One region of the Trinickia caryophylli genome, then DNA from elsewhere that is predicted to be linked to it. Evidence: predicted binding sites of a transcription regulator. Region 1 holds the regulator's gene; each other region holds the start of a gene.

The links. The regulator FNR, encoded in region 1, switches genes on or off when oxygen is low (the NO sensors DNR and NnrR bind a similar motif). The targets are predictions, from matches to a motif close to TTGATNNNNATCAA.
Region 2: the regulator FNR is predicted to act here: its motif matches at 1,643-1,656, upstream of U0034_RS23200 (fatty acid desaturase).
Region 3: the regulator FNR is predicted to act here: its motif matches at 1,759-1,772, upstream of cydD (thiol reductant ABC exporter subunit CydD).

Annotation. Positions count from the first base shown of each region.
Region 1 is NZ_CP139970.1:170,673-173,950, forward strand. It holds gene U0034_RS00755 (class I SAM-dependent DNA methyltransferase) at 1-146, shown strand, start outside; gene U0034_RS00760 (sulfotransferase family protein) at 143-823, shown strand; gene U0034_RS00765 (universal stress protein) at 906-1,382, opposite strand; gene fnr (fumarate/nitrate reduction transcriptional regulator Fnr) at 1,668-2,444, shown strand; gene U0034_RS00775 (zinc-dependent alcohol dehydrogenase family protein) at 2,466-3,278, opposite strand, start outside.
Region 2 is NZ_CP139971.1:905,564-908,841, reverse strand. It holds gene U0034_RS23215 (VOC family protein) at 254-670, opposite strand; gene U0034_RS23210 (helix-turn-helix transcriptional regulator) at 667-1,209, opposite strand; gene U0034_RS23205 (hypothetical protein) at 1,455-1,598, shown strand; gene U0034_RS23200 (fatty acid desaturase) at 1,793-2,857, shown strand; gene U0034_RS23195 (DUF3103 family protein) at 3,155-3,278, opposite strand, start outside.
Region 3 is NZ_CP139970.1:3,982,216-3,985,493, reverse strand. It holds gene cydD (thiol reductant ABC exporter subunit CydD) at 1-1,599, opposite strand, end outside; gene U0034_RS18020 (cytochrome ubiquinol oxidase subunit I) at 1,944-3,278, shown strand, end outside.

The DNA.
Region 1 (3,278 bases):
ACATGATGGCGCGCGCTGCCGGCCTGGAGCTCGAGTCGCGCTGGGGTAGTTGGACCCAGGAGCCATTCACGCAGAAAAGCCGAAGCCAGATCTCGGTCTATCGGCGGCATCGAGACGCGGCGAGCGAACGCAAAGGCCTCGAATGAGCTTGAAAGTGATCGGCGCCGGATTAGGGCGCACGGGCACGCTCTCTTTGAAGCTGGCGCTGGAGCATATCGGCTTCGGCCCGTGCTATCACGCCATGGAGATCGGCGCCACGCTGCGGAGATCGCTGCCTTTATGGCTCGACGCGATACACGGCGAGCCCGACTGGGACGCAATCTTCGACGGCTACGCGGCCACGGTGGATTATCCCGCTTGCTGTTTCTGGCCTGTGCTGCTCGCACGTTTTCCCGACGCACGGGTGATTCTCTCCGTTCGCGACGCCGATGGCTGGTTCGACTCGGTTCAGGAGACGATTTTTTCTCCGCGGGGCGCCAATCCGCTATTCGGTACGGCAGGGCGCGCGCTGAGCGAGTTTCTAAGGCGCGATTTCGGCGAAAGGATCGCCGACCGGGCGTTCATGACCGACTATTTCAGGCGCTGGAACCAGGCCGTCGTAGACTCGGTTCCGGCCGAGCAACTGCTCGTCTTTCCGGCGGAAGCGGGTTGGGAGCCGTTATGTGCTTTTCTCGGGGTCCCCGTGCCGAACGTACCCTACCCGCGCCTGCATGAGCGCAAGACGCGCGCAGACGGAGCACGGCAGCGTGCGCTTCCGTCCGACCCCGCCGAGCTCGAAACAAGGCTGCGCGCCTATTTGGACAGTTTGAGCGCCGGCTCATGACGCGAAGCGCGGCATGCCCTGCCGCTCGAATATTGCGCCGGCTTCATTGCGCGAGCCGGCCGTGATCGCTGCCGGCGGGCGATCAAAGCTCGGCCACCGGCTTTCCCGCTTCGGCATCGTGGCGCACGAGCAGCACCGGCACGTCGGCCGCACGCAGCAGCGACTCGGCGACGCTGCCGAGCAAGACGCGCCGCACACCCTGCCGGCCGTGCGTGCCCATGACGATCAATTCGGCCTCGAACTCGTCAGCCACGCGCGCGATGACGGCGGCGATACTTTCTCCATACGCATCGACGGCACGCGTGGTGCCTTGCACGTGGCAGGCAGCGAAGCGCTCCGCCGCCTCCTCGAGCGCCGCCGTGGCCGACTCAATCGCGGCCGCGCTCGCGCCTTCCTCCCCCTGGTAGACGGCCCCGACGTCGACGAGCTGGGGGGCATGCTCGACGACGCTGATGGCGACGACCGATGCGCCCGACGTCCTGGCGATTTTCACCGCCTCGTCGAGCGCGAGACGAGAGGCGCGACTGCCGTCGACGGCAGCGAGAATCTTCTTGTACATGAGAGTCCTCCGGGGCTGTCGCCCGTTGCACGGATGTGTTCGTGCAATAAGTGTGCGATGGCTGCGCCCCGCCCGGCTTGACCGAAATCAACGGCTGCCGCCAATCCGCACGCCTGACGAATCGGCGCTTTCCGGTGCCGCCGTAGGATAATCCTTACAACGCTTCGCGAACACTTACCGCAGTTTCGTACGCCGCCGATAGGTTTTCTCCGAGTGAACTTCCATACTTTCGCCATGGAAACCACTGCGGTGCCGATGTGCCCGCGACCACCGGCGGAGGCCAAGATGCTGCTCGAACTAGACCGTAACGACGACGTATGCACCGCACCGTCCGCCGCGCAAATCTCATGGCAACCGCGTGCAGCTCAGCCCGCACGTGCAACCGCACGTTGCTCGAGCTGCGCCATGCGCTCGGTCTGCATGCCCAATACACTCGCGGCGAAGGACCTCGCGCGCTTCGACACGATCGTGAGCGCAACGCGCGTCGTGATGCGCGGCGAAGCGCTTTATCGCTCGAGCGACGAGTTCCAAAGCGTGTATGCGGTGCGCTCGGGCTCCTTCAAGACAGTGGTGATGCATCGCGACGGACGCGAACAGGTCACGGGCTTTCATCTCGCCGGCGAAGTGCTGGGGCTCGATGCCGTGTGCGCGGAGCGCCACAGCAGCGACGCCATCGCGATCGAAGACAGCAGCGTCTGCATCATCCCTTACGCACTGCTCGAAGCGCTGTGCGCCGAGTCGAAATCGCTGCAGCATCAGGTCCTGCGCACGATGAGCGGCGAGATCGTGCGCGAATCGTCGCTGATGATGCTGCTCGGCACGATGAGCGCGGAGCAGCGCGTCGCCACGTTCTTGCTGAATCTCTCCACGCGCATGCAGGCGCGCGGCTATTCGGCCGCCGAATTCAACCTGCGCATGACGCGCGAGGAAATGGGCAACTACCTTGGCATGAAGCTCGAAACGGTGAGCCGCATGTTCTCGAAGTTCCAGCGCGACGGTCTTCTCGAAACGCACGGCAAGCAGATCCGCATCGTCGACCTCGAAGCACTCGCCCGGGTCTGAACGCGGTGGGCTGGGCCGCCGCTACCGCATCGTCAGCACGGCCGCGCCGGCAAGCCGCCCTTCGCGCAAGTCGGATAGCGCGACGTTCGCCTGCCGCAGCGGGTAGGCCGTCGTCTGAAGTTCGAGCGGTACCTGCCGGGCAACCCGCATGAAGGCGTGCCCGTCTTCGCGTGTCAGGTTCGCCACCGAGACGATTCGCCGTTCTCCCCAGAGCAGGTCGTAGGAAAAGGCCGGGATATCGCTCATGTGAATCCCGCCGCAGACCACGATGCCGCCCTTGACCACCGCCTTGAGCGCGGCCGGCACGAGTGCGCCCACGGGCGCGAAGATCAGCGCCGCATCGAGCGGCTCCGGCGCCGCTTCGTCGCTCGCGCCAGCCCAGGCGGCACCAAGCCGCCGGGCGAGCTGCTGCGCGGCCGTATCCCCCCGTCGCGTGAACGCATGGACGCTGCGCCCTTCGTGGTGCGCCACCTGCGCGACGATGTGCGCCGCCGCCCCGAATCCGTAGAGCCCGATGCGCTGCGCATCGCCCGCCATGGCGAGCGTCCGGTAGCCGATGAGGCCCGCACAAAGCAGCGGCGCCGCCGAAACGTCGTCGTACTGCGGCGGCAGATGAAAGCAGTAGCCGCTGTCGGCAACGGTGCGCTCGGCGTACCCACCGTCGATCGTATAGCCCGTGAATGCCGGTGCGTCGCAAAGGTTTTCCCGGCCGTGCCGGCAATAGCCGCAGTGGCCGCAGGTATGGCCGAGCCAAGGCACGCCTACCCGGTCGCCAAGCGCGAAACCCGTTACACCCTCGCCGAGCCCGGCCACGGTGCCGACGATTTCGTGCCC
Region 2 (3,278 bases), on a different replicon from region 1:
CTTTACCCCTAGGGGATCATTTGTTTTGTAACGGAGCGATTTATGATTCGCCCTTGCTTGAATCGATAGTAATTGTGCGGTGCGGTCGGAATAAAAACGATACCGGAATGCGGGATTATTGGGCGGAGAAATAAGGGTTGGAGAAGCGGCTGGCAGTATGTTTCGATAAAAGGGCGCGACTTTCGACGAGCGCGCCGCTCATGACCCCGCTTGTCGCCCGCTTGTCGCCCCGCTCGTCACCGCCACCTCGCGCTTACGTACTTGTCTTCGGCGCCTGGATCATCTTCCATCCGTTACCGGCAGGGTCGCGAAAACCGGCATCGACGCTGCCATAGCGGTCTACCGGCTCCTGAGTGAATTCGACGCCGCGGGCTTTCAGTTGCGCATAGCTGGCCCGGCAATCATCCACATAAAGCACGAGGGGCGGCATGGCACCCTTGGCCACCATCGCCAGCAGAATCTGTGCGGTGGCTTCGTCATGAATGGGTGAGCCCGGTCTGAAGAGCCCCAACTGGAACGAAGGCTGATCCGGGTGCTGGACAGTGAGCCAGCGGTAATCGCCGTTGCGCACGTCTGTGTGCACGCGCAAACCCAGTTTGCCGACGTAGAAGTCGAGCGCTTCGTCCTGATTGTCGACGTACAGGCCCACCACGTTGATACCTTCGTTCATTTTGCCTCCTTGGTTGATGGCGCGACTCTATCGTCGGTGGCTCTGCGGCGCTTCTCCAAAACTGCGATCGTGAGATCGGGGCGCTGAGCGGCCCTCAGAATGCAGGCCGGCACGCGGTCGAGGTCTGGCATGTCGGCGCGGGTTTCGGCGCGCATCGCGCTCGGGCTGCGGCCCGTGATGTCGCGAAAGATCCGGCCGAACGTGCCCAGGCTCTCCCAGCCCGTCGCGAACGCGATCTCGGTAATGGTCAGTTCGGTGTCGCGCAACAGTGCGATGGCCTGCTCGATGCGCCGCGTGAGCAGGTACCGGTGCGGCGGGACACCGAAGGCCCGCTTGAACGAGCGTGCAAAATGAGCTTCGGAGACGCCGCTCACTGCCGATAGGCGCTTGACCGACCAGGATTCGTGCGAGGCCGCGTCCATGCGGTCCTTGGCGCGTAGCAGCCGGCGCAGTAGCGCGGGATCCTGCAGCGCATCGGCGCCCGCCACGCTACGGGGCGCGGCAGCCGGCAACGGGGAGCGGTCGTCGCGAGAGGGCATGGGTTCCACGGGGAAGGCTCGGTGTGGGGCGTAGTTTACGCTCGGTGCGAATGCCGGCACGTCCACGCCCTGCCGCCTGCCGGCGTTACGGGGGTATCGCTGCGGCTGACTGTAAATGAGAATTATTAGCGTTGTTCGAATTTATATGGCAGGATACGAACTGCGCGCACATCCCCGCGCCCGTTACGGGCCGTGCTGCGCGCGAAACCGACTGACGCGCGTCGCGCTATCTGTGCGGAGATCGTATGTTACGTCCAACCGGCTCGTGGGCCGTTCACCACCGGCGCCGCACGGCGGCCCTTCGCTACGTGCGCCTTGCAGCGGGGCTCGCCATCGTGGTTGCCGGCTGGACGGTGCAGATCATCGATTGGCTGCGCCACGCGAACTGAAGCGAAGGTATGCGGCGTTTGCCGCGTGCACGAGCGCATGTGCCTTGACATAAATCAAGCCGGCGCACGGCTGCTGCGCCGAACATGTCGGATTGCTTGAACCATGAGTCGTGCGCGCGCATCCGATGACACCGGGCCGCGGGCGACGGGGCCTGTTCCAACGCGATCGGCCCAGGATACGGGAAAGATTTGAAATGACGATGCCTAGCCGGCCAGTACCGCCGGACGCACCGCTGCCGCACCGGAAAACCCTGCGCAGTTGGCTTGAACCCTGGTCTGGACGTACGACACTCCGGCCGATTTTGCTTCTGATATTGGATTACGCACTTTTCGCGGCATTGTTGGCCGTGATCGTGCTGGTTCACAGCCTGGTCGTGAAGCTGGCCGCCGCGCTCGCCGCCGGTTTCGTCATCGGGCGGCTTTTCATTATTGGCCACGATGCCTGCCATCAAAGCCTGACTCCGCATCGCACGCTCAACAGGTGGCTGGGCCGCATTGCGTTCCTGCCGTCACTGACGCCCTATAGCCTGTGGGAAGTCGGGCACAACGTCGTGCACCACGGCTATACGAACCTGAAAGGATTCGATTTCATCTGGGCGCCGCTCACGCGGGAGGAGTTCGATGCGCTGCCGCGCTCGCGCCAATGGCTCGAGCGTCTTTATCGGTGCGGGTGGGCGCCCGGCCTCTATTACATGATCGAGATCTGGTGGCGCCGCATGTTCTTTCCGACCAAAGCCGCCATGCCCACGCGCCGGCCCGTATTTTTTCGAGACTGCTGGCTCGTTGCTGTGTTCTGGGCCTGCTGGCTTGCCGCACTCGTATGGGGCGCACAGGCGACGGGGCAATCGGTGTCGCTCCTGCTGTTGGCCGGCTTCGTGATTCCGTTCCTGTTCTGGTGCTCGATGATCGGTTTCGTGGTGTACGTGCATCACACGCACGAACGCGTTCGCTGGTACGACGATCGGGCGGCGTGGGCCAATGCGCAACCGTTCGTTTCCACCACGGTGCACCTCACGTTCAGATGGCGCTTCGGCGCGCTCATGCACCACATCATGGAGCATACGGCGCATCACCTCGACATGAGCATTCCTCTCTACCAGTTGAAGGACGCGCAGGCGAAGCTCGAAGAACTGCTGCCGCAGCGGATCGTCATCCAGCCGTTTTCGTGGCGTTGGTACTTCACGACAGCACGGCACTGCAAGCTCTATGATTTTCGCGCGTCGCGGTGGACCGGCTTCGACGGGCGGGCGTCCGCCTGAGCTTTGCCGACGTATTGGCTGAGACAGTCGGTGCTCCGGTCGTGCACGCGCTGCGCGGCAAGCCGTTCATCGCATGAGCTGGCGATGCCGCCCAAGCTCGAGTTCGCGCATGCCAAAGGGTTCAGCCTCTACATGCTGCGCGCGGTACTCAACGGCCGCGGCGACGAACTCGTCGAACTGATGAAAACCAACCTGCGTTGAAGGCAGGCGCACGCTGCGAATTCGCGGGCTCAGCGGGGCGGCCGCAGGCGACGAACGGGCCGCCGGCCTGCGGAGGTTTTATTCCCGATATCGACACTATGACCGGGAGGAAAGCCGATAAGGGGTAAGCGTTATTGTGGCATTGCGCGCGGCGCCCGGATAGTTGACGTATGTGCGGTCTTTCTCGAGCGTATAAAAGGAATCGAGGTAGTCGTCGTCG
Region 3 (3,278 bases), 480 kb from region 1:
CAACACCGTCCGGCCCACGGCAAGCCGGCGCAACGCCTCGTGAATATGGGCCTGGGTGTGCGCATCGAGGTGCGCGGTCGGTTCGTCGAGCACGACGACCGGGGCGTCTTTCAGGAAGGCACGCGCGAGTGCAAGCCGCTGCACCTGCCCACCCGAGAGGCCCATCCCGCGCTCGCCGAGCGGTGTATCGTAGCCGCGCGGCAAGGCCGTGACGAACGCGTGCGCGCCGGCAAGCCGCGCGGCATCGCACACTTGCTCGAGCGTCGCGTCGGGCCGGGCGAGCCTCAGGTTATCCAGCACGGAGCCGGCAAATACGTGCGCCCGTTGCGGCACCCAAGCCACCTTCGCGAGCCAGCTCGCCTCGTCCACTTCGTCCAACCGCTGATCGCCGATCCAGATCGCCCCGCTCTGCTCGCGCGCGAAGCGCAGCAGCAGATGCAGCACCGTACTCTTGCCCGCTCCGCTCGGGCCTACGAGCGCCGTGACGCGGCCCGGCTCCGCTGCGAACGTGAGCCCGTCGAGCGCCTTGCGTCCCGGCGCATACTCGAATGCAACGCTGTCGAAACGAATACCGTACGCCGCGGCCTCGGCCAGCGGGCCGGCATTTTCCGGCAGTCCCGGCAATGGCGTCTCGAGAATTTCGGCGATGCGCTCCGCGGCGCCGATCGCCTCCATGCGCGCGTGGTAATGCGTGCCGAGTGTGCGAAGCGGCAAGTAGAACTCCGGCGCCAGCAACAGTACGAAGAACGCCGGCTGAAAATGCACCTTTGCGTAGAGCAGGTTGAAACCGATCAACACGGCCACGACGGCGATGCTGACAGTCGAGAGAAATTCGAGCGCCACCGACGAGAGAAATGCGATGCGCAGCACCTGCATCGTGCTTTGCCGGTACGACTCCGACACGCGCGCGACCATGCGCGCCTCGCGGCGGCTGGCATTGAAAAGCTTGAGAGTCGTCAGGCCGGCGAGCGTATCGAGAAAGCGCGCACTCAGGCGAGCGAGCGTGCGCCATTGGCGCTGATTCGCCTCCACGGCGTCCTTGCCGAGCAGGATCATGAATACGGGAATGAGCGGCGCCGTCAGCATCAGCACGAGCCCCGAAACCCAATCGACGGGAAACACGACGGCGAGAATCGCGAGCGGCAGCAGCGCCGTCAACGCACGATTAGGCAGCCAGCGCGCGTAATAGCCCTCGAGTGCTTCGATGCCTGCGACAAGATGACTCGCCAGCGCCCCGCTCGATTCGTGCTGCAGCCCGAGCGGGCCCAGCGCCTGGATGCGGCGCATGAGTTCGGCGCGCAGTTGCGTGCGTACGGACGACGCCGCGACGAAGGCGTGACGTTCCGCCGCACGCACGAAAAGAAAACGCAGCGCAAATACCGGCAGCATGGCGGCCAGCGCGGGCCAGACGGCCCCGAGCGAGGCGTGGCGGATGACGACTGCATCGACGCTCCAGGCGAGCAGCGCGGCCTGCACGATCACGAGCACGCCGCCGAGGAGTCCCATCGCCACCGCCATGCGCAGCGGCGAACGCACCTTGCGCGCGCGCTCGGCAAGCCAGGCGTCGAGAATTTTCTTGAGTTTCGAATCGGGATTCATGCGCGAGGAAACGAATACGTGGCGAGGATCGGAATGCGCCGTCAGGCCGCACCTTAACAGAATCGTGCGCCGCGCCGCGCGCGAGTTGCGCGTCCAACACGAGATGCGCGCATTTGCCAATGCAATTGCGACGGTATGCCGCAAGAAATCGCGCGGCGCTTAACTAAAATCAAGTATCGGGAAAACGTCCGTTTTACGACGACCCGAGCCCGATCGGAGAAACTTCGCAAAACCACACGCATCGACGGCCCAATGATGTTCGACCGACACGATCGGACATGACCCGGCCGGCCCTGCTCCCCACACTGCACACGATTCGAAAATGGCTTTCAACGGAGCACCCCATGATTAGCGATACCGTGGTCGAGCTGTCGCGGCTGCAGTTTGCCGCCACCGCGCTTTATCACTTTCTTTTCGTCCCGCTCACTTTGGGACTGTCGTTCCTGCTCGCGGTCATGGAGACCGTCTACGTCATCACCGGCAAGAAGATCTATCGGGACATCACGCAGTTCTGGAGCAAGCTCTTTCTCATCAACTTCGCACTCGGGGTCGCGACGGGCCTCACGATGGAGTTCGAGTTCGGCACCAACTGGTCGTTCTACTCGGGCTTCGTCGGCGATATCTTCGGCGCGCCGCTTGCGATCGAAGGGCTGATGGCGTTCTTCATGGAGTCGACCTTCGTCGGCCTCATGGCGTTCGGCTGGGACCGTCTTTCGAAAGGCAGGCATCTGGCCGTAACCTACCTCGTCGCGCTCGGCTCGAACCTGTCGGCACTCTGGATTCTCGTGGCCAACGGCTTCATGCAGAACCCGCAGGGCGCGTCCTTCAATCCGGTCACGATGCGCATGGAGCTCACGAGTTTCGCCTCGCTCATCTTCAGCGAAGACGCGCAGACGAAGTTCGTTCACACGAGCATCGCAGGCTATGTGACGGCCGCGATCTTCGTGACGGGCATCAGCGCCTATTACATGCTGCGCGGCCGGCACCTCGAGCTTGCCAAGCGCTCGTTTCGCATGGCGAGCCTGTTCGGCGTGCTGTCGGTGGCCGGCGTAATCACGCTGGGCGACGCACTCGGCTTCGTCGGCGGTCACGCTCAGCCGTCGAAACTCGCGGCCATGGAAGCGATGTGGCAGACCGAGAAGGCGCCGGCGCCGTTCAACATCGCGGCGTGGCCCGTCGACGGCGAAGGTCGCAATGCCTGGAGCATCCAGATCCCCTACGTGCTGACGCCGCTGCTCACGCATACCCTCACGACGGTGGTGCCGGGCGTCGACAAGATCCAGGCCGATGCAGTGAAGCGGATCAAGAACGGCATTCCGGCCGTGGCCGCGCTCAAGGTACTGAGCTCGGACCCGACGAATGCCGCCGCGCTCGCCCAGTTCGAGGCGCACAAGGCCGACCTCGGCTACGGTTTCCTCGTCAAGCGCTACGCGGCGGGTCAGGACGTCGAGAAGGCAACCGATGCCGACATCGTGAAAGCGTCGAAGGACACGGTGCCGAACGTCTTCCTGATGTTCTGGGTGTTTCGCATCATGGTGGCGTGCGGCCTGCTCATGCTCGCCTATTTCGTCATCGCCGTGATTCTCTCGCTGCGCGGCGACGTGCACCGCCGGCGCCGCTTCCTGAAGCTCGCCCCCTGGATGATTCCGGTGCCGTTCATCGCCTGCGAAACGGGGTGG